Regions from separate parts of the Serratia ureilytica genome, predicted to be linked through region 3. Evidence: predicted binding sites of a transcription regulator. Region 3 holds the regulator's gene; each other region holds the start of a gene.
The links. The regulator LexA, encoded in region 3, represses DNA repair genes until DNA is damaged. The targets are predictions, from matches to a motif close to TNCTGTATGTACATACAGNA.
Positions count from the first base shown of each region.

Region 1: a site for LexA is predicted at 2,604-2,623, ahead of sulA (SOS-induced cell division inhibitor SulA). Genes of this name have one in related genera too.
Region 2: a site for LexA is predicted at 3,152-3,171, ahead of dinB (DNA polymerase IV). Genes of this name have one in related genera too.
Region 4: a site for LexA is predicted at 4,101-4,120, ahead of mutH (DNA mismatch repair endonuclease MutH). Genes of this name have one in related genera too.

Region 1 covers NZ_CP071320.1:3,182,129-3,187,527, reverse strand. The annotation lists gene matP (macrodomain Ter protein MatP) at 78-536, shown strand; gene ompA (porin OmpA) at 638-1,720, opposite strand; gene sulA (SOS-induced cell division inhibitor SulA) at 2,077-2,583, opposite strand; gene J0X03_RS15005 (TfoX/Sxy family DNA transformation protein) at 2,827-3,486, shown strand; gene yccS (YccS family putative transporter) at 3,487-5,399, opposite strand, start outside.
Region 2 covers NZ_CP071320.1:4,082,666-4,088,064, forward strand. The annotation lists gene gpt (xanthine phosphoribosyltransferase) at 1-235, opposite strand, end outside; gene pepD (beta-Ala-His dipeptidase) at 573-2,033, shown strand; gene dinB (DNA polymerase IV) at 2,075-3,136, opposite strand; gene J0X03_RS19335 (glycerophosphodiester phosphodiesterase family protein) at 3,320-4,216, shown strand; gene nqrM ((Na+)-NQR maturation NqrM) at 4,249-4,476, opposite strand; gene J0X03_RS19345 (FAD:protein FMN transferase) at 4,484-5,399, opposite strand, start outside.
Region 3 covers NZ_CP071320.1:419,689-425,087, reverse strand. The annotation lists gene J0X03_RS02000 (sugar O-acetyltransferase) at 1-295, opposite strand, end outside; gene zur (zinc uptake transcriptional repressor Zur) at 541-1,053, shown strand; gene J0X03_RS01990 (CsbD family protein) at 1,156-1,365, opposite strand; gene dinF (MATE family efflux transporter DinF) at 1,681-3,018, opposite strand; gene lexA (transcriptional repressor LexA) at 3,122-3,730, opposite strand; gene J0X03_RS01975 (diacylglycerol kinase) at 3,833-4,201, opposite strand; gene plsB (glycerol-3-phosphate 1-O-acyltransferase PlsB) at 4,350-5,399, shown strand, end outside.
Region 4 covers NZ_CP071320.1:918,414-923,812, forward strand. The annotation lists gene lplT (lysophospholipid transporter LplT) at 1-707, shown strand, start outside; gene J0X03_RS04235 (NADP(H)-dependent aldo-keto reductase) at 741-1,781, opposite strand; gene J0X03_RS04240 (YgdI/YgdR family lipoprotein) at 1,987-2,205, opposite strand; gene J0X03_RS04245 (TerC family protein) at 2,362-3,078, opposite strand; gene mutH (DNA mismatch repair endonuclease MutH) at 3,179-3,865, opposite strand; gene rppH (RNA pyrophosphohydrolase) at 4,562-5,089, shown strand; gene ptsP (phosphoenolpyruvate--protein phosphotransferase) at 5,102-5,399, shown strand, end outside.

The DNA.
Region 1 (5,399 bases), 2.3 Mb from region 3:
ACGGCTTAATTGCCGGGGAAATTCGGCGTAAAGCTGTTATGCTTATTTGAAGTTACGCGGTCACTGAAGAGCTCAAGATGAAATATCAGCAACTGGAAAATCTGGAGAGCGGTTGGAAATGGAAGTACCTGGTGAAGAAGCACCGGGAAGGGGAACTCATTACCCGCTACATTGAAAACAGCGCTGCTCAGGAAGCGGTTAACGAGCTGCTGAAGCTGGAAAATGAGCCGGTAAAGGTACTTGCATGGATTGCCGCTCATATGAATCCGGATCTGGATAACCGGATGAAACAAACGATCCGCGCCCGCCGCAAACGTCATTTTAACGCAGAACACCAGCATACGCGTAAAAAATCTATCGATCTGGAGTTTTTGGTTTGGCAACGTTTGGCTGCCCTGGCGCGTCGTCGCGGCGTGACGCTGTCGGAAACCGTCGTGCAGCTTATCGAAGATGCTGAGCGCAAAGAGAAGTATGCGAATCAGATGTCGTCGTTGAAAGAAGACCTGAAGGCGATTCTCGGCAAAGAACCTAAATAAACGGGGCAGAGCGCCTTCGTTGCACCAGGCCTTGAATGCTCTGACAAAAACAGGACGAAAAAAAACCCCGCATTGCGGGGTTTTTTATTAGGCGAGTAAACTTAGCCCTGAGGCTGAGTTACAACGTCTTTGATACCTTTAACTTCGATCTCTACGCGACGATCTGGTGCCAGGCAAGCGATCTGAGCTTTGGTAGCGCGGCCAGATTTGTAGCCACAGGTGTTGCCAGTAACTGGCTCTGCTTCACCCATACCACGTGCAGAGATTTTGTCTGACGGGATGCCTTTGGAGACCAGGTAGTCAACAACGCTCTGTGCGCGTTTTTCAGACAGTTTCTGGTTGTACTGGTCAGAACCAACGGCGTCGGTGTAACCCAGAACCACTACGGAACCGTCTTTAGGATCCATGGAGCTCAGTTGGGTATACAGCTGATCCAGAGCCTGCTGGCCTTCTGCTTTCAGAGTAGACTTGTTGAAGTTGAACAGCACGTCAGACTTCAGAGTGAAACGCTTGGTTTCAACAACTGGAGCCGGAGCTGGAGCTGGAGCAACTGGAGCAACTACGTCATCCTGACCGAAGCGGTAAGAAACGCCCAGGCTCAGCATGGTGTTGTCTGGACGCGCGCCAACGGTACCTGCGTCACCGATGTTGCTTACGAACTGGTAGTCCAGGCGAGTAGCCCAGTTTTTGGTCAGTGCGTATTCAACACCAACAGCAGCCAGCGGAGAAACGCCGGTGTCGTGGTCGCTCAGACGCTGACCAGTACGGCCGTAGTTCGCTTTGGAGTCTGCGCGCCATACCATACCACCCAGACGAGTGTAGATGTCCAGATCGTCAGCAATTGGGTAGCTCAGTTTAGCGGCCAGTTGAACGCCCTGCGCTTTGAAAGCACCGTTGTTCACGCTGCCTTTGTAAGGCATGCGGCCCAGCCAGTCATAGCCCAGTTCGAAGCCCAGATATTGGTTTGCCTGGTAGCCCAGGAACGCGCCTGCACCCAGCTGATCTTTATGGGTTGGGCCATTGCCGATACCGTTCTGGTAACCGTTACCGTAGAAACCAGTGTCGTGGTACTGGGACCAGCCCAGTTTAGCACCGGTGTACCAGGTGTTATCTTTTGGAGCGGCTTGCGCTACGGTAGCGAAACCTGCCAGTGCCACTGCTAATGCGATAGCTGTCTTTTTCATTTTGCGCCTCGTTATCATCCAAATAGGCAATGAGCTTTAAAGCTGTTTAAGCCCTTGGTTAAATTCCTTCGCCAAGGTTTAAGCCCTCGTTTGTTACTCGCCAGTTTTTCTGACGTTATAGAGCAACCTTGGCGATGTAAAGTCTACAACGTGGCGCGAAAGTTACAAGTGTGATGTGATAAGGCTCTAAAAAAAAACGCAGAATCGTACATATTTGCTAACATTCTCCGCTCAAAAAAGCGGCGATCAACAGGGCGTTTTTCCTTGCCGAACCGCGGCCGGACTAGCTTTTTGCCTTATCCCGCAAAGGTTCCCTTTACGGGGTGCGAAAATGATGGGAAAAATCCTAAATTTACTTAATGATACAAAGAAGAGTGAATTTTTAGGGTAGAACACTGTCCGTGAGTCGGGCTAATGTCACGTTGTGGACGCATGATAAACCCGTATGCGTTACCCAATTCTGCCGCTCGTCTTAATTTTAGACGATCCTCCTCTGTTAGCTCGGGCAACCAGCCGAGAACCACGCTGTAATTCCCCGTTTGCAGCGCTTTTTCCATTGCCTCAACCGTATTCACCGGGCTGATCTGGCTCAATTGCACCACTTTATCCACCGGCAGGCCGGATTGCTGCAGCCACTGTTTACTTAATTTTTGCTGCGGCGTGAGCCACAGAAGCCAGCGAGACTGCTTGCCCAGTTGCAGCAGCAGGGGCAACAGCAATTGAGCCACTGCGGGCTGGCGCTCGTTGTAAACAAGTTCACTGATCAAGCCATTCTCTTTGCCGACATCCGTGTTCTTCGCAACATTGCGCGTTGTATAAGAGCCATGGCCGAAATGAGGTTGGTAGAGTGATTGAGTACGCATAAAGTTCCCGCCCGTCGTGTTACTGTATGTTTATACAGTATCCCTGATTTAGGATAAGATCAACCCAAATTTTCGTAGCGGCTCGCATAATTGCGATCATTTTTTGTACCGATGGTTTTTGTGATTGGCAGGCGGGCGGATAGTGCGTATTTTTCTAATTAGTTGTTCACGTTACTTTTTTCATTGATGAGAGAAATAATACGGCCAGAACCTAAAGGCCAGAACCTAAAAAGGAGGAACGCTATGAAAAGGATGTCGACGAGAAGAATCGCGCAGGCTAAAAATTGCTTTGCGGCATTGGGGGCCATCACGACTCGGTCGCAGTTCGGCGGTTACGGTCTGCTGGCTGAGGGCGTCATGTTTGCGGTGATAGCGGAGGGGGAGCTGTATTTGCGGGCTACGGCAAGCATGGAACCCGCCTTTCGCGCCCGCGGAATGGTCAATATGGTCTATTCCAAACGCGGTGTGCCCATTACCTTGCGCTATTACTGGGTTGACGAGTCGCTGTGGCGGGAACGCAACGAGCTGGTGGGGCTGGCCTGGCAGGCTGTCAGGGAGGCGCGCCGGGAGCAGCGGCTTAAGGCTGGCGATCATGGCCGACTGAAGGCATTGCCGAATATTGACGTCAATATGGAACGTCTGCTGTGGCGAGCGGGCATTCGCAACGCTTATGACCTACGGCTGCATGGCGCCAAACGCAGCTATCTCCGTTTATTGAAACAGCAGACTAATTTGGGGCTACGAGTGCTGCTGTCGCTGGGCGGGGCGATAGCCGGTTATCATCAGGCGGCGTTGCCGGCCGAATTACGCAGCGAGCTAGTGCGTTGGTTCGATCATACGATGGCGATGCGCCGCCATGGGCATGAGCCGGTTATTCAGGGCCCATCGTCGGGCCCTGAATAGTTAGGCTGCCTTATTGATTTGGGCATGCAGCGCGGTGAGCTCCGGCAGCAGCTCGAGCACCAATCCCACCTGCTGCAAGACCAATTGTTCTTTGCTTTCAGGTTCCGGAACGGCTTTGCTGATGCGCTCCGCCAGCTGTTCCAACGCCTGCGCAATGCGCTGGCTGTTCCGTTCTTCCTGATGCAGGGCGCCGTCCACGTAACACACGGCGTCATTGAGCAGATCGAGCGTGGCCGGGGTGTTAAGCCGCTCGCGGTGCGCCCCCAATGCGGAGATATAGCTCAGGAGCGTGTGGTTCAGACAGAGCAAGCGGAAGGCGGCTTCCTGCAGCGCTTTGTCGGCCTTGGGATCGGCTGACATGTTGGAGATGACCGAAGCCAGTTCCGCATCGCTGTTATGGGCATCTCGTCGTGCAATGCGGTAAGCGAGGCCGTTATCCTTACCTTGATGATATTGCACCAAAATGGCGTCCAGATAGCGGCAGTTGGCATTCAGCGTTTTATCCACCACCGCCGGCAGTTGGCGGAACTTCCAGTCCGGCCAGATGAAGCTGACCGCCGCCCAGGCGATGGCGCAACCCAATAAGGTATCGTAAACGCGCGGGGCGGCCACTTCGAAACCTTCACCCAACAGGTTAAAGCACAGCAACACAAGCAGCGTGATGAACATCGTTGCATGGGCATACTGTACGGTGCGAAAAGCGAAGAACAAGACACCGGTGATGACGATCAACACCAGTTGCCCTTCTACGGAAGGCACGAAATAGAGGATTGGCAGGCCGATCAGGATACCTGCCAGAGTGCCGATGATGCGCAGTGCCAGGCGCCGGCGGGTGGCGTTGTAGTTCGGTTGGCAGACGAACAGGCTGGTCAGCAGGATCCAGTAACCGTGCTGCATACCGGTGAACTGGATAAAGGCGTAACCGACGCACAGCACCGCCGACATGCGGATCGCATGGCGGAACAGGGCCGACTGCGGCGTTAAATGGCGGCTGATGCGCAGCCGGATGTCGCTCCAACCGGTTAAGCGATCGTCGGCCAGGCTGTTCTCTTCCGCTTGTCCGCTCGCCAGCGTTTGCTCGGACTCGATATTGGCCAACTGCGCATCTATCGCATGCAGGTTTTTCAGCAGATGCGCCAGCGCCTTGGTCTGTTCGCTATTGCCCTGGGTTTCGGCGATGCGTGCCAAGGCCTCCTGAATGCGGCTGAAGGCTGGCTCAAAACGCGGGTTGTGCTGGTATTTTTGCCGCAGCAGGATCGATTGTGCCAGCTGGCGGCAGGCGCGCGCCTGCATGCTCAGCAAACGCTGGAAGCGGAATAAAATATCGCTGTGACGGAATTGCCGGCTGAGCGCGTGGTACTGAACGTGGGAAGAGCTGGCGCGTTCGTGGATATCCTGCGCGACAAAATAGTAGTGCAAGGTGCGGCGGGTGCCGCGCTGGCCGCGATCGCCTTTCAGGCGCGTCAGCAGCGAGGCTTTGGTCTGGTTCAGCAACGCGACCAACGCGCTGTTGGCCATTGCGACGTCCATCCATGGCAGATCGGCGTCGCGTTCGGCGTCGGGATCGAACAGGTTGGCTTTGGCGTCCAGATAATTGGCCAGTTGATCGTAACAGCGCGCCAGGTTTTCTTGCAGCGGTCGGATCGGGAACAGCAGGTGGCCCGCCAGCGTCAGCAGGTTGTACCACAATGCACCGATCACCAGCAGCAGCGGTTGCTGATACCAGGCATCGTACATGGAAGTGCCGAGCATGGTGTAAACCGCGATCAGCAGCGCACCGAAGGCGATGGTGGCGTAACGTTGCCCCAAGGCGCCCAGCAGGATAAAACCGCAGGTCGAGGTGGTTAAGCCAAGCGCGAACAACCAAGGGTAGGGAAACAGCAGCTCAATCGAGGCGGAAGCAATAAAGAAGC
Region 2 (5,399 bases), 1.4 Mb from region 3:
CTTCGGCGCGCTTGAGCACTTTCATTTCGCGTTGGTTGTCATGGTCATAGCTGGAAATGCAGACGGTATCCACATAGCGGATGCCCAGTTCGCGCGCCAGCAGGCCCGCCGGTACCAGACCGCCGCGGCTTACGGCAATGATGCCTGTCCATTTGTCGGCAGGCAGCAGGCGGTGCGCCAGCTTGCGTGCGTGCATTTGCAGCATATCCCAGGTAACAACGTATTTTTCGCTCATAGAATCGTGTCCCAGCCGGCGGTGAAGCGGCTTATTTATAGTTCAGGGGAAAAAAGGTTGCGCGAGATTATAGAGACTGGCCGCATTGAATTCCAGCTGTACCGAGGAAAACCTCGTGATTTCCGCCGGGCGGCTTTTCGGTGATTGATGCTGAAAAAACGAACGTTCCCGCCGCGAAGCCGTGTGATCAAGCGCTTAAACCGCACAATACGGGGCGCGCACCGCCGGAAATAAAGTGATATTCTCTGACGATCGTGCCACGACGCACAGATGCCCACTCACCTTAACCGCGCGGCACGCCCGTCCTGTCGGAGCCTGCCGTCACAGGAGACTTATAGTGTCTGAATTGTCTCAGCTTTCGCCACAGCCGCTGTGGGATATTTTCGCCAAGATCTGTTCTATCCCGCACCCTTCTTATCATGAAGAAGCGCTGGCGCAGCACATCCTCACCTGGGCCAAAGAAAAGAACCTGCACGCCGAGCGCGATCAGGTCGGCAATATCCTGCTGCGCAAACCGGCCACCAAAGGCATGGAAAATCGCAAGCCGGTGGCGCTGCAAGCGCACCTGGACATGGTGCCGCAAAAGAATAACGACACCGTGCACGACTTCGCCAAGGATCCGATCCAGCCTTATATCGCCGGCGAGTGGGTGAAAGCGCGCGGCACCACGCTGGGCGCCGATAACGGCATCGGCATGGCCTCCGCCCTGGCGGTGCTGGCCGACGACAGCGTTGAGCACGGCCCGCTGGAAGTCCTGCTGACCATGACCGAAGAAGCGGGGATGGACGGCGCCTTCGGGCTGCAGCCGAACTGGCTGCAGGCGGACATCCTGATCAATACCGATTCCGAAGAAGAAGGCGAAATCTACATGGGTTGCGCCGGCGGTATCGACTTCATCACTACCCTGCCGCTGCAGCGCGAAGCGGTGCCGGCCGGTTACCAAACCCTGAAGCTGACTCTCAAGGGCCTGAAAGGCGGCCATTCCGGCGCCGAGATCCACGTCGGGCTGGGCAACGCCAACAAACTGCTGGCGCGCTTCCTGTTCGCCCATGCGGAGGCGCTGAACCTGCGCGTGCTGGACCTGAACGGCGGCACCCTGCGCAACGCCATCCCGCGTGAAGCCTCCGCGGTGGTAGCGGTGCCGGCAGAAAAAGCCGACGCGCTGAAAGCGCTGAGCCAAGAGTTCCTGGCCGTGCTGCAGAACGAACTCTCCGCCAAAGAGAAGAACATCACCGTGCTGCTGGAGCCGACCACCAGCGCTTCGCAGGCGCTGAGCGCCGACAGCCAGCAACGCTTCCTGGCGCTGCTGAACGGCACGCCGAACGGCGTGATCCGCATGAGCGACGCGGTCAAAGGCGTGGTGGAAACCTCGCTGAACGTCGGCGTAGTCACCACCAGCGAAAACGAAGCGGAAATCATCTGCCTGATCCGCTCCCTGATCGACAGCGGCAAAGATTACGTTGTCGAGATGCTGACCGCGCTGGGCCAGCTGGCCGGCGCCAAGGTGGCGCCGAAGGGGGGCTACCCGGGCTGGCAGCCGGACGCCGACTCGCCGGTGATGCACCTGGTGCGCGAGCTGTATCAGGAGCTGTTCAACAAGACGCCGAACATCATGGTGATCCACGCCGGTCTGGAATGCGGTCTGTTCAAAAAGCCGTATCCAAACATGGATATGGTATCGATCGGGCCAACCATCACCGGCCCGCACTCGCCGGATGAGCAGGTGCATATCGAAAGCGTCGGCCTGTACTGGAAGCTGCTGACCTCGTTGCTGAAAGCGATCCCTGAGCGCGCGTAATCTGCGCGCTTAACGCAAAAAGCCGGCGGTCGCCGGCTTTTTTATTCCCAAGGCAGCGCCAACTGCCGCTCCAGCTGCGGATCGAGCAGCGTCACATGCAACCCCACCAGCCGCACGCCGCGCCCTTCGCGCCGCTCGCGCCACGCCTGTCGCGCCACCTCCAGCAAATCCTGCCGGTTCAGCACCGGGAACACGTGCTCCTGGGTGGTTTGCTGAAAATCCTGAAACTTCAGCTTCACGCCCTGCCGGGCGATGTGCAGATCCGGCTTCACCTTGCGCAGCCGCATCTCCAGCTCGGGATAGAGCTTGTCGATAATCAGCGTTTCGCAGTCTTCCCAGTCGTGAATATCCTCCGCCAGCGTGCGTTCCACCCCCACCGATTTGCGCAGCCGCTCAGGAGAGATTTCGCGCCGATCGATGCCCTGACAGCGCTCCCACAGCACCCGGCCGAACTTGCCGAAGCGCTTTAGCAGCTGCGCCAAATCGTATTGCTGCACGTCGGCGCAGGTGATAAGCCCCACTTCTTCCAGCCGTTTGGCGGTCACCTTGCCGACGCCGGGGATCTTGCTGAGCGGCAGCTGCTGCAAAAACGCCGGCACCTGCGCCGGCGTGATCACATATTGCCCGTTCGGCTTGTTCATCTCGGAGGCGATTTTGGCGAGAAACTTGATTGGCGCGATGCCGGCCGACGCGGTGAGGTTCAGTTCGTCGGCGATCGCCTGACGGATTTCCTGGGCGATCAGCGTCGCCGAGCCGTTGCATTGCGGGCTCTCGGTCACGTCGAGATAAGCTTCATCGAGCGACAGCGGCTCGATCAGCGGGGTATAGCGGGCGAAGATTTCGCGGATGTGCAGCGAGGCTTCTTTGTAGGCCGCCATGCGCCCCGGCAGCAGGGTGAGATGCGGGCACAGCTTGAGCGCCATCGCCGTGGACATGGCGCTGTGCACGCCGTAGCGCCGCGCCGGATAGTTGGCGGTGCTGATCACCCCGCGGCGATCGGCGCTGCCGCCAATCGCCAACGGAATATCGCGCAGGCTGGGATCGTCGCGCATTTCCACCGCCGCGAAGAAGCAGTCCATATCGACATGAATGATTTTACGCATCGCACCCTCCAGTAACACTGTATAAGTATACAGTCAGATACCGAAAGCTCAAGGCCGCGGAGCTCGAGGAAAGCGGCGTTTCCGCCAGATATTTCCGCGTTGTTAAAAAAGCTTAATTTTTCAATAGTATGATTTCCGCCATCCCGTGCGGCTCTCCACAACGATAACGACAAGGTACCCTACATGATCAGATTTTCTCATTTGCTGCTGGCTTCCGCGCTGTCGCTGAGCGCGCTGGCGGCCAGCGCCGCCGCCGGTCATGCGCCGGCGATCGTCGCCCACCGCGGCGGCACCGCCGATGCGCCGGAAAACACCCGCATCGCTATCGAAACGGCATTGAAAAACGGCGCCGACGCCATTTGGATCACCCTGCAAGAATCCAAAGACGGCGTCATCGTGCTGTACCGCCCCTCGGATCTGAAAGCGTTGACCAACCGGCAGGGCCCGGTCTCTGCCTATACCGCCGCGCAGTTGGCCGAGACCGATGCCGGCTGGGCCTTCGCCAAGGGTGACGCCCACCCGTTCCGCGGCCAGGGCATCGGCATTCCGCGCCTCGACGACGTGCTGAAGGCGTTTCCGCACGTCACCTTTTATCTGGACATCAAATCCCCGGACGCCGATCCGGCGCAGTTTGGCCAGGCGCTGCTGGCGACGTTGCAAAGCACCGACAGCCTGAACCGCACCCGCGTCTACTCTACCGACGCCAAATATCTGCAGGCGCTGCCGCCGGCCATCCCGCGCTTTGAAAGCCGCGACGAGACCCGCACGCTGCTGGCCAACGTCACCATGGCGCACCAGTGCGACGTCAAACCGGACAACCGGCAGCCGCGCTGGTACGGGCTGGAGCTGAAACGCGAGGTGGAGGTGGTAGAGAAATATACCCTCGGCGAAGGGCGTTCGAAGGCATTTCTGACCTGGGATAAAGAGTCGATGGACTGTTTCCGCTCGCAGGGCCCGGCGCACATCATCCTGTTCGGGGTCAACTCGCCGCAGGAATATCAGCAGGCGCTGGCGCTGGGCGCCGACGGCGTGATGGTTAACTCCCCGGCCGAGGCGAAAAGCTTCCGCAAGACGAAATAAAAAACCCGGCCAAGGCCGGGTTTTCGCTACAGCTACAGAATGCGGTGCTTTTCCAACTGCTCGCGCCGCTGCGCCGCTTTGGCTTCGCGTTTTTTGCGCGCATCGCACGGCTCCGGGCAGTCGCAGACTTTCTCCATGCCCAGCGCGGTGATGCCGCCGCAGCTGCCCTGCAGGCTTTTGCGTTTGAACACATAGCCCAGCGACATGCCGCCGACGATCAGCAGAAACAACACGAAGGTAGCGGCGAATACCGTCAACATAGCAACCTCACGAACGCTTTTTCAGATAGGGCTTGAACGCGTCTGAATAACGCTCCTCAAAGCCGTCGGCGGTTTTCACGATCATGAACACCGGGATGCCGAGCAGGTTGGCCAGCGCCATGCCGCGCTCCGGCCCCATCACGTTCAGGCCGGTGGACAGGCCGTCGGCGGTCATGCAGGTCGGGCTCAGCACGGTGATCGACACCAACCGATGATGGATTGGGCGCCCGGTGACCGGATCGATGGTGTGCGAATAGCGCATCCCGTCTTGCTCGAAGTAGTTGCGATAGTCACCCGAAGTGGCGATCGACATCTCCCCGGGTTGGATCACCAGCTGCGCCTGCTGCTGCGTACCGGCGGTCGGGCGCTCGATGGCGATGCGCCACGGCTTTTGTTCGCCGTTATGCCCGCGCGTGCGCACCTCGCCGCCGATATCCACCATGTAGTTCTTCACATGCCGGGACTGCAGATATTCCGCCACCACGTCCACGCCATACCCTTTGGCGATCGACGACAGATCGACGTACAGCTCAGGGATGCTTTTCACCAGCGCGCTGCCCTGCACCGACAGTTTGTCGGCGCCGGTCCAGGCGCGACGATGCTCCAGCTCCGCCTCGCTCGGCACTTTGTCCGGCCGCCCTTCCGGGCCGAAGCCCCACAGGTTGACCAGCGGCCCGACGGTCACGTCCAGCGCGCCATCGGTGACGCGGTTGATGCGCAGCGCTTCGCGCACCACTTCGGCGGTGGCCGGCGAAACCGGGAACGGCCGGTCAATGTCGCGGCTGGCGTTGAAGCGGCTCAGCTCGGAATCCGGCCGGTAGGTGGACATCTGATCGTTCACCTGCTCCAGCCGTTTGTCGATCTCCGCCTGCATCTCGCGCGCCGACGGCGTATCTTCGCCGGTCACGTAACGGATCGAATAC
Region 3 (5,399 bases):
TGTCGCCGATGGTGATGGTATTGCAGTCGAGGAACACCGCGTTGACGTTGATAAAGCAGTTTTTACCGATGCGGACATGCTGCCCGTAGTCACACCAGAATGGCGTTTCAATCCAGCTCGCTTCCCCCCAGGCGCCGAACAGCTCGCCGAGCAGGCGGTTTTTCTCGTCCGCCTGATGCGAGTCCAGCGCCCCCAAGCTTTTGATCAACGCCCTCGCCCGATGGTACATCCCGATCAGTTCTTCATCGCGGCTGTTGTACTCCAGGCCGCTTAACAGCTTCTCTCTTTCCGTCATCACACAGGGCTCCTGCTCATCACGCGGGTAAAAGGCGTTATACCGCGCTCGCCCCCCGCTCTCCAGCGCTAAAACCGGCAACGTTGATTTGCCGCCCGACGGCGGGGAAAAGTTGTGACGCATCTCTCTTTTAGCGCGATCGGCGCGACTTTCCCTGCGCTATCATCAGGGGAAAAGGGGGCAACTCTCGGCGATTCGCCGTAATCATGGTAAAATCGGCTTTTTTACGTACCGGGATATTTGCGATGAACTCAACCACCCAGGAAAAGCTGCTGGCGCAGGCTGAACGCCTCTGCCAGCAACGCAATGTGCGATTGACGCCGCAACGGCTGGAAGTGCTGCGTCTGATGACTCAGCAACCCGGTGCAATCAGCGCATATGACCTGCTCGATCTGCTGCGCGTCGCCGAACCGCAGGCCAAGCCGCCGACGGTATACCGCGCGCTGGATTTTCTGCTGGAGCAAGGGTTTATCCATAGAGTGGAATCGGCCAACAGCTACGTGCTGTGCCACCATTTCGAACAGCCGATGCATACGTCCGCGCTGTTTATCTGCGACCGCTGCGGCCAGGTGACCGAACGCACCACCGAAGGCGTGGAGGAAACGCTGCAGAAGCTGGCACAGGAAGCCGGATTTGCACTGCGGCACAGCGTGGTGGAAGCGCACGGTCTGTGCGCCGGTTGCGTTGAAGTTGAAGCTTGTGACAGCAAGCATGACTGCGCCGAACACGATCACAGCATCGCCATCAAGAAGAAGTAAGACGAAGTCAGGTACTTCCCTGTACCTGCGGCCGGGGCGCCAGAGGATGGAGCGACGCCGGCCTGCGCTGTTGCCGGCCGCCGTCAGTGGCGGCCCTGCGTGTTACCAGCGGTGTTTGGTGTGATCTTCCCAGGCCTTCACCTCTTTTTCGGCCGCCTCTTTCTGGTAACCGTAGCGCTCCTGAATTTTGCCGACCAGCTGTTCGCGTTTCCCTTCGATGACCGTCAGATCGTCATCGGTCAGCTTGCCCCATTTCTCTTTCACTTTGCCTTTCAGCTGCTTCCAGTTACCGTCGGCTTGATCTTTATTCATAGTCTCTCCGTTAACCTGTGGTGAATCAGTGATCCCTGTTGCCGGTCGGGGTTAACCAGAAATTTTTCTGGCCGATGCTTCCTTCACCTTAAGAAGCACCGCTCCCCTTCATTTACCAGCCACATGATTCATTCTAGTTAAACATGGAAATAAAAAAGCCAAAACACAGAATAAAAAACCATTAACAAACAAAATAAAAACAAAAAACGCTAACAAACAACGAACTAACGCGAACAAACCAAGGCTGAAAACATGTAAGCAAACATGACCAAAATCATAAGAAAAACTAACCATTAACCCAACAAAACGTCCGGTTTAATGTGCAGTAAACCAGCTGCCGCGCACCTGGTGACGGTGCCAAATCCAGCCCAATGCCACGCCACGCAACGTCAGAAACACCGCCAGCGCCAGCCAAAGCCCGTGGTTGCCAAGCAACGGCACGCTGAACAGCGTCAGACCGTACCCTGCCGCGGCCACCGCCATGCTGTTACGCATCTCAGCGCCGCGCGTGGCGCCGATAAACATGCCATCCAGCAAATAGCACCACACCCCGACCAGCGGCAAAATGACCTGCCACGGTAAATAGTGGGCGGCCAACGCGCGCAGCTCCGGTAGAGAGGTCAACGCCGCCACGATCTGCTGGCCGGTAACGGCATACGCCAGGCCGAAGGCCAACGCGACCAGCCCCGCCTGCCTGCAGGCCGCGTGCCACACCTTACGCAGTTGGCTGCCGTCCCGAGCGCCGTAGGCGTGGCCGGAATGGGCCTCCACCGCATAAGCGAAGCCGTCGAGCGCATAGGCGGTAAACGTCAGCAGGTTCATCAACACCGCGTTAACCGCCACCACATCGCTCCCCAGGCGAGCGCCGAAAATGGTCAGCGACGCAAAGCACAGCTGCAGCAACAATGAACGCAGCATGATGTCGCGATTGAGCGCCAGCAGGCGACGCAGATCGCCACGCCAGGCCTGACGCAACATCGCCAGGGTAATACCGCGCAGACGCATCACCCGCCACGCCAGCCACAGGCCGAGCAATAGCGTGGCATATTCGGCGATGGCGGTGGCCGCCGCCGCCCCTCGCACGTTCCAACCCAGGCCCATCACCAGCCAAATATCCAGCACGATGTTCAGCAGGTTGCCGACGATCAGCAGGATCACCGGCGCACGCACGTACTGCACGCCGAGCAGCCAGCCCAGCAGCACCAGGTTGGCCAGCGCCGCCGGCGCGCTCAACCAGCGGATCTCAAGAAAACGCCGCGCCTGCTCCAGCACCTCGCCATCGCCGCCGACGATCCGCAGCGCCAGTTCGATCAGCGGGTAGCGCAACAGGACGATCGCCCCCCCGGCCAACAGCGCCAGCAGCAGCGGTTGCATAAAGGCGCGCGCCAGCGCCTGCGGGTTCTTCGCTCCCAGCGCCTGCGCCGCGAGGCCGGTGGTGCTCATGCGCAGGAACAGCAGCAGCATGAACAGGAAGCTGGTCGCCACCGCGCCGATCGCCACGCCTCCCAAATAGATCGGGCTGTCGAGGTGGCCGATCACCGCGGTGTCCACCAGCCCGAGCAGCGGCACGGTGATATTGGAGAAAATCATCGGCAGGGCGAGGCGCCACAGGGCTTTATCGGTGTCGCTGGTGAAGGCGGAAATCAGGCGCATGATGGGATGTTCCTGTGACAGAGTGACGAAGGGCGAAGTCAGAAACAAAAACGCCCCAAAACAGGGGCGATTGATACAGGGAGCGGCGGTGATGGCGCGGCGATTAAATCCAGTCGCCGTTGCGGATCACGCCGACCGCCAGCCCTTCGATCGTGAAATTCTGCTGGCGCAGATCGACCACGATCGGTTGGAATTCGTTGTTCTCCGGCAGCAGTTCAACCACGTTGCCGTGCTTTTTCAAGCGTTTGACCGTCACTTCGTCTTCGATGCGCGCGACCACGACCTGGCCGTTGCGCACGTCTTGCGTTTTGTGCACCGCCAGCAGATCGCCGTCCAGAATGCCGATGTCGCGCATCGACATGCCGTTCACCCGCAACAGGAAATCGGCGCTCGGTTTGAACAGGGATGGATCCACCTGGTAGTGCCCTTCGATGTGCTGCTGCGCCAGCAGCGGCTCGCCGGCGGCGACGCGGCCGATCAGCGGCAGCCCTTCTTCTTCTTCCATCAGCAGGCGGATACCGCGCGACGCGCCGGAGACGATTTCGATCACGCCTTTGCGTGCCAGCGCCTTCAGGTGCTCTTCGGCGGCGTTAGGCGAACGGAACCCCAGACGCATCGCGATCTCGGCACGCGTCGGCGGCATGCCCGTTTGCGAAATATGATCGCGAATCAGATCGTAGACCTCTTGCTGTCTGGTAGTTAGTGCTTTCATTCCGCCCCCTGTTTGTTTATACAGTCTTGCTGTGAGTATATACAGGTAAGCGCGGATTGGGAACCGAAGAATAAATAAAAATCAGTCAGTAGGCGCTTTGCGTCAGCCAAAATGCTGCCACAAGACCGTGCCCCAAACGAACAGCGCGAGTACGATCGCCAGCGACACCGCCGCCGATCCCATGTCCTTGGCCCGCCCGGACAGCTCATGGTGTTCGCTGCCGATGCGATCCACCACCGCTTCGATCGCGCTGTTCAGGATCTCGACGATCATCACCAGCGCCACCGATCCGATCAATAAAATGCGCGCTATCGCACCCACGTCCAGCCAGACAGCCAGTATGATAGCCAGGAGGGTCACCACCAGTTCCTGGCGGAACGCCGCCTCGTGTTGCCAGGCGGCGGAAAGCCCTTTATAAGAATAGCCGGCGGCCTTGATGATGCGGGTCAATCCGGTTGCTTGGTTTGCCATGTTTTCGTGCCTTTCTCAGAGGTCGGTCATAATAAAAAGAGTCTAGAACAGTCCGCGCTGACGGCTCTCGGTTTTCGAACACCACAGATCTGCTACCCGGTTTCTGGTATGCTTGCGGCGCATTGCTAACAAGAGGCTTCACGTTGTTATGTCAGGTTGGCGTAAAATTTATTATAAAATATTGAATTTACCACTTAAATTGTTGGTAAGAAGTAAGGTCATCCCTTCAGATCCGGTTACCGAGCTAGGGTTGGATCCCTCACGGCCGATTTTGTATGTTTTACCTTACAATTCCAAGGCGGATTTGCTGACGCTGCGCACCCAGTGCCTGGCGCAGGATCTGCCCGATCCGCTCAACGCGCTGGAGATCGACGGCACCGTGCTGCCGAGCTACGTGTTCATTCACGACGGCCCGCGCGTGTTCCGCTACTACACCCCGAAAGAAGAGTCGGTAAAGCTGTTCCACGACTACCTGGATCTGCATCGCAGCAATCCGGATCTCGACATTCAAATGCTGCCGGTTTCGGTCATGTTCGGCCGCTCGCCGGGCCGCGAAGGCCACGGCACGCCGCACCTGCGTCTGTTGAACGGCGTGCAAAAATTCTTCGCCGTGCTGTGGCTCGGCCGCGACAGCTTCGTGCGCTTCTCCAACACCGTTTCGCTGCGCCGCATGGCCACCGAACACGGCACGGATAAAACCATCGCGCAGAAACTGGCGCGCGTGGCGCGCATGCACTTCTCGCGTCAGCGCCTGGCCGCTGTAGGCCCAAGCCTGCCGGCCCGTCAGGATCTGTTCAACAAGCTGTTGGCGTCCAAAGCGATCGAAAAAGCGGTCGAGGACGAAGCGCGCAGCAAAAAGATCTCTCACGAGAAGGCCCAGCAGAACGCCATCGCGTTGATGGAAGAGATCGCCGCCGACTTCTCCTACGAAACCGTGCGTCTGTCCGATCGCGTGCTGAGCTGGACCTGGAACCGGCTGTATCAGGGCATCAACGTCACCAACGCCGAGCGCGTGCGCCAGCTGGCGCAGGACGGCCACGAGATCGTCTACGTGCCCTGCCACCGCAGCCACATGGACTATCTGCTGCTGTCCTACGTGCTGTATCACCAGGGCCTGGTGCCGCCGCACATCGCCGCGGGCATCAACCTCAACTTCTGGCCGGCCGGCCCGATCTTCCGTCGCCTGGGCGCGTTCTTC
Region 4 (5,399 bases), 500 kb from region 3:
ACGTGGCGGCGGCGCTGGCGGCCTGCGCGTTGGTTTACGCGGGAGCGGTGGTCGCCAACCTGTATATTCCGCGTTTGGCGGCGGCGCGTCCTGGCGCTTCGTGGCGTCCGCAGGCCATGACGCACAGCTTCTTTGCTGCCTGCGTTACGCTGTGGCGCGATGGACAGACGCGTTTCTCATTGATTGGCACCAGCCTGTTTTGGGGGGCCGGCGTGACGCTGCGTTTTCTGCTGGTGCTGTGGGTACCGGTGGCGCTCGGCATCGCCGATAACGCCACGCCAACGCTGCTGAACGCCATGGTGGCCGTCGGCATCGTGGTGGGCGCGGGTGCCGCCGCGCGCTTCGTCACGCTTAAAACGGTGAAACGCTGTATGCCGGCCGGGATCCTGATCGGCGTCGCGGTCGCGGTGTTTGCGCTGCAAACGACCATGCTCAATGCCTACGTCTTGCTGGCGCTCATCGGCATGCTGGGGGGCTTCTTCGTCGTGCCGCTCAATGCGTTGCTGCAGGAGCGGGGCAAACATTCGGTCGGCGCCGGCAATGCGATCGCAGTGCAAAACCTGGGTGAAAACGCCGCGATGTTACTGATGCTGGGCCTGTATTCTTTGGTCGTGAAGCTGGGCGTGCCGGTGGTGGGCGTCGGCGTAGGGTTTGGCGTGGTGTTTGCGCTGGCGATTAGCGCGTTGTGGTGGTCGCAGCGGCGGTGAAACGGGGCGCAGCCAGGCTGCGCCCTCAGGCTATCAAGGCGCCGGAATGGTAAACCGGGTGTGGATTTCTTCGAGCGCCTGTAGCACGTCCTCATCCAGAATCACGTCGAGGCTGTCGAGGTTGATTTTCAACTGCTCCACCGAGGTGGCGCCCAGCAGGGTGCTGGCGACGAACGGCTGCTGACGCACGAAGGCCAACGCCATCTGCGAAGGATCCAGCCCGTGTTTTTTGGCCAGCGCCACGTATTCGGCGATCGCCCGTTGGGTTTGCTGCCCTGAATAACGGTTGAAGCGGGTGAACAGCGTATTGCGCGCACCGGCCGGTTTAGCGCCGTTGAGGTATTTACCGCTCAGCGTGCCGAACGCCAGGCTGGAATAGGCCAGCAGTTCTACCCCTTCGTGCTGGCTGATTTCGGCCAGGCCAATCTCAAAGCTGCGGTTCAGCAGGCTGTACGGGTTTTGAATCGACACGATGCGCGGCAGCTCGTGTTTCTCCGCCAGTTGCAGATAGCGCATCACGCCCCAGGGCGTTTCGTTGGAGACCCCGATATAGCGAATTTTACCGGCGCGCACCTGCTCGGTCAGCGCCTCCAGGGTTTCCAGCAGCGTGACCGTGGCTTTGTCATCGGTATATTGATAGTTGAGTTTGCCAAAGCAGTTGGTGGCGCGCTGCGGCCAGTGCAATTGGTAAAGATCGAGATAATCGGTGTTCAGCCGCTTGAGGCTGGCGTCCAGAGCGGCGCGGATGTTTTTGCGATCGAGCGCCTGCTGCGGGCGGATGCTGCTGTCAGTGCCGCGCACCGGGCCCGAGACTTTGCTGGCCAGGACGATTTTTTCGCGATTGCCGCGCGCTTTGATCCAACTGCCGATATAGCTTTCGGTCAGGCCCTGGGTTTCCGGGCGGGGCGGCACCGGGTACAGTTCGGCGGTATCTATCAGGTTCACGCCTGCGGCCAATGCATAGTCCAGTTGCGCATGGGCGTCGGCTTCGCTGTTCTGTTCGCCAAAGGTCATGGTGCCCAGTCCCAGCACGCTCACTTCTAAAGAACTGTGGGGAATACGGTGGTATTGCATTAACGGCCTTCCTTTCTTGTTAGCGCTGACGGACCGTGCGGCCCGGTGAAACAGGAGCCCAATTCAGAAGACGGCGCAAAGTCCGTCGGGCGGCGATGTCGCCTTTCCTGACTATAACCAAGCGGTGAAGATGGGGGAAGCGGATTCCGTGCGGACACGAATGAGGGCTACCGCGCTCGAGCGGGCGATAGCCGGCGTGCGGTGATTAGCGTTCGATAACCTGGGAAACCTGATCGCCGTTGATCTGGCGGTGATTGCCTTTCTCATCTTTATAACTGATGAGCCCGGTGTCTGTGTCGATCTCCGGTTTGCCTTGCGTCAGGATCATGTTGCCGTCTTTGGTCGCCATGACGTAGTCGCTGGAACATCCCGCCAAACCGGCGGCCATAACCAGCGCAGACACTGCCATTACCCACTTTTTCATCCTGCGGATCCTCGATTATGCAGAAAACAATGTTCTTTCAAGATTAGCAAACTCTTGGCAGAGAGCGTCTCAGATAAGTCTTTATCTGATAAGAAAAACTGAAATGAGGGGGGCAACGAAACGGCGGAAGCCGCCGATGGCGGCCTCCGCGTAGGGTTATTCCGGCGAACGGTTTTTCTTGCTGCGCATCAGATTGAGCGCCTCTACCGACATGGAGAAGAACATGGCGAAGTAGATGTAGCCTTTCGGCACGTGCACCTGGAAACTTTCCAGCATCAGCGTGAAGCCCACCAGGATCAGGAACGCCAGCGCCAGCATTTTCACCGACGGATGGCGATTGACGAACTCGCCGATCGGCCGTGCGGCGAACATCATCACGCCGACGGCAATCACCACCGCCGCCATCATGATGAACAGGTGATCGGAAAGGCCTACGGCGGTAATCACCGAATCCAGACTGAAGATGATATCCAACAGCATGATCTGTACGATCGCGCCGAAGAAGCTGTGCACCTTGGTGTGGTGCTCTTCTTCCGTGCCTTCGATGGTTTCGTGGATCTCTTTGCTGGCTTTCCAGATCAGGAACAATCCACCGAGCAGCAGGATCAGATCGCGGGCGGAAATGGCGTGATCCAGCACGGTGAACAGCGGGTGCGTCAAGCGGATCACCCAGGCGATGGAGGCCAGCAGCGCCAGACGCATAATCATGGCGGCGGCCAGCCCGAGCCGGCGAGCTTTGTTCTGTTGCGCTTTGGGCAGCTTGGCCACCACCAGCGACAGAAAAATGATGTTATCAATACCCAGTACGATCTCAAGAATGGTTAGCGTACCTAACGCTAACCAGGCATTGGGATCCATAATCCATTCGAACATTGCCCGACACACCTTAATACTTAATAAATGCAAAGCGTGAATTATACGCGTTTATCGTGGCGCTGACAGGGTTAGCTAAACCAGAGTTAAACGAAATCGCTTAGATTGAGAAATGTCTTGCCAGCAGCGCGCCGGTAAAACCCTTTTTCAGATAGAAACCGCGCGGCAGCGTCATGATAGGTTGCCCCTGTTCGCCGATGGCTTCGGTGAGCGCCTTGTTGTTGGCCGCTTTGGGGCGCAGTTGCAGCACTTCGCCGTGGCGTGCGGTGATGCGTTCTACGTGACCGAGCACAATCAGATCCATCAGCTCTTCCCAATCGCGGCGCAGCATCTCTTCTTCTGCAGCGCTCGGGCTCCACAGCAGCGGCGAACCGACGCGGCGCTGCGCCAGCGGGATTTGCCGTTCGCCCTCTACCGGTATCCACAACACGCGCGCCAGCTTGTGGCGAACGTGGCTGCTGGCCCAGGTGACGCCGCTGTTGCCGGTGAGCGGGGCCACGCAGACGAAAGTGGTCTCCAGCGGTTTGCCGGCGGCGTCGACAGGAATGGTTTTCAGCTCAATGCCCAGCTCAGGAAAATCCTGTTCCGGTTTGCTGCCGGCCATGGCACCGAGGTACAGCTCCAGCAGCATGCCCACCCAGCCTTTATCGCGTTTCAGATCCTTGGGGATCGGCAACTGCGCGCGGGCGGCCAGTTCGCCAAAACTGAAGCCGGCCAGCGCCTGAGCGCGCTCGAACAGCTGCCGTTCATTTTCCGGCGGGGGTGGCAGAGGGGATAAAAACGCCATAAATCAAGCCTGTCGAATTTGGTTGAAAAACGTACTGCAAAGATACACGGGAAACGGTAACCCCAGTCGCCTGGGGAAAAGAATAATAGTAGCATGATTTTACATGACTTTTTTTCTTTCCTTGCGCGGGCGACAATGCTCCCGCGAGGCTTGTTCACCTGAAGCCACCGACAATAAACAGGATCTTACACCTATTTATCCACAGATTTATGGGATAACCCAAATTTTTACCGATTACTGGTTCAATTTACAGCCTTGACTCGGGCGGTTTTTTACGAATTTGTCCGTTTTGTGCGTAACTTGCCCGGATAATCTGTGGATAAAAACGGCGTTGGTGGATCTTTCGCCAGGGTAAGATCCTTACCGTGCATAGATCACATTTTTGCCCTGTACATAACTGTGGGATATTGGTTAATTATATGTTTTTAGGAGTAATATTGTTTTTTCGGTGTGAGGAGGGATTTTCGGGGACGAGAGTTTTACCGGCTTATCCCTCGAGTTCTACACACACCTATCCACAGAAAAAGTGAATAAAACCGGTCTGAAATGCCGATGCATGTTTATAACTTTGCCTATATCTGTGAGTTATCCCAATGTTATCCGGCCCGCAGCGCCGTAAAGCAGTGGTTTACCGCCTGTAGCTTGTGTGAAACAATCAGGGCATCTATGCGAATTTAAGCTTATCGAGGTAGTCCGGTGATCGATGATGATGGCTACCGCCCGAATGTTGGTATCGTAATCTGTAATCGTCAGGGGCAGGTCTTATGGGCCCGCCGTTACGGTCAGCACTCCTGGCAGTTTCCCCAAGGTGGGATTAACCCTGGCGAAACTGCGGAGCAGGCGATGTACCGTGAGCTGTTCGAAGAAGTGGGGCTGAGTAAAAAGGATGTGCGCATCCTGGCTTCGACCCGCAACTGGTTGCGCTATAAATTGCCGAAACGTTTGGTGCGTTGGGACACAAAGCCGGTTTGTATCGGCCAAAAGCAAAAATGGTTTTTGTTGCAGCTACTGTGCAATGACGCTGATATCAACATGCAGCGCAGCAGCACACCGGAGTTCGACGGTTGGCGCTGGGTGAGCTTCTGGTATCCGGTGCGCCAGGTGGTGTCGTTTAAACGCGACGTCTACCGCCGGGTGATGAAAGAATTCGCCGTGACCGTGATGCCGATGCAAGAGCAGGCGGCGCCGCGGCAGGCCCCCGCTTATCGCCGAAAGAGAGGTTAAGTTAAGCCGACTATGCTCACGCGCTTGCGAGAAATTGTAGAGAAGGTGGCCGCGGCGGCCAGTCTGACGGATGCGCTGGATCTGCTGGTCAATGAAACCTGTCTGGCGATGGACACCGAAGTGTGCTCCATTTACCTGGCGGACAACGATCGCCGCTGTTACTACTTGATGGCCACGCGCGGGCTGAAAAAGCCGCGCGGGCGCACTATCGCATTGGCGTTTGACGAAGGTGTCGTCGGGTTGGTCGGCCGCCGGGCCGAACCCATCAACCTGGCCGATGCCCAAAGCCATCCCAGCTTCAAGTACGTTC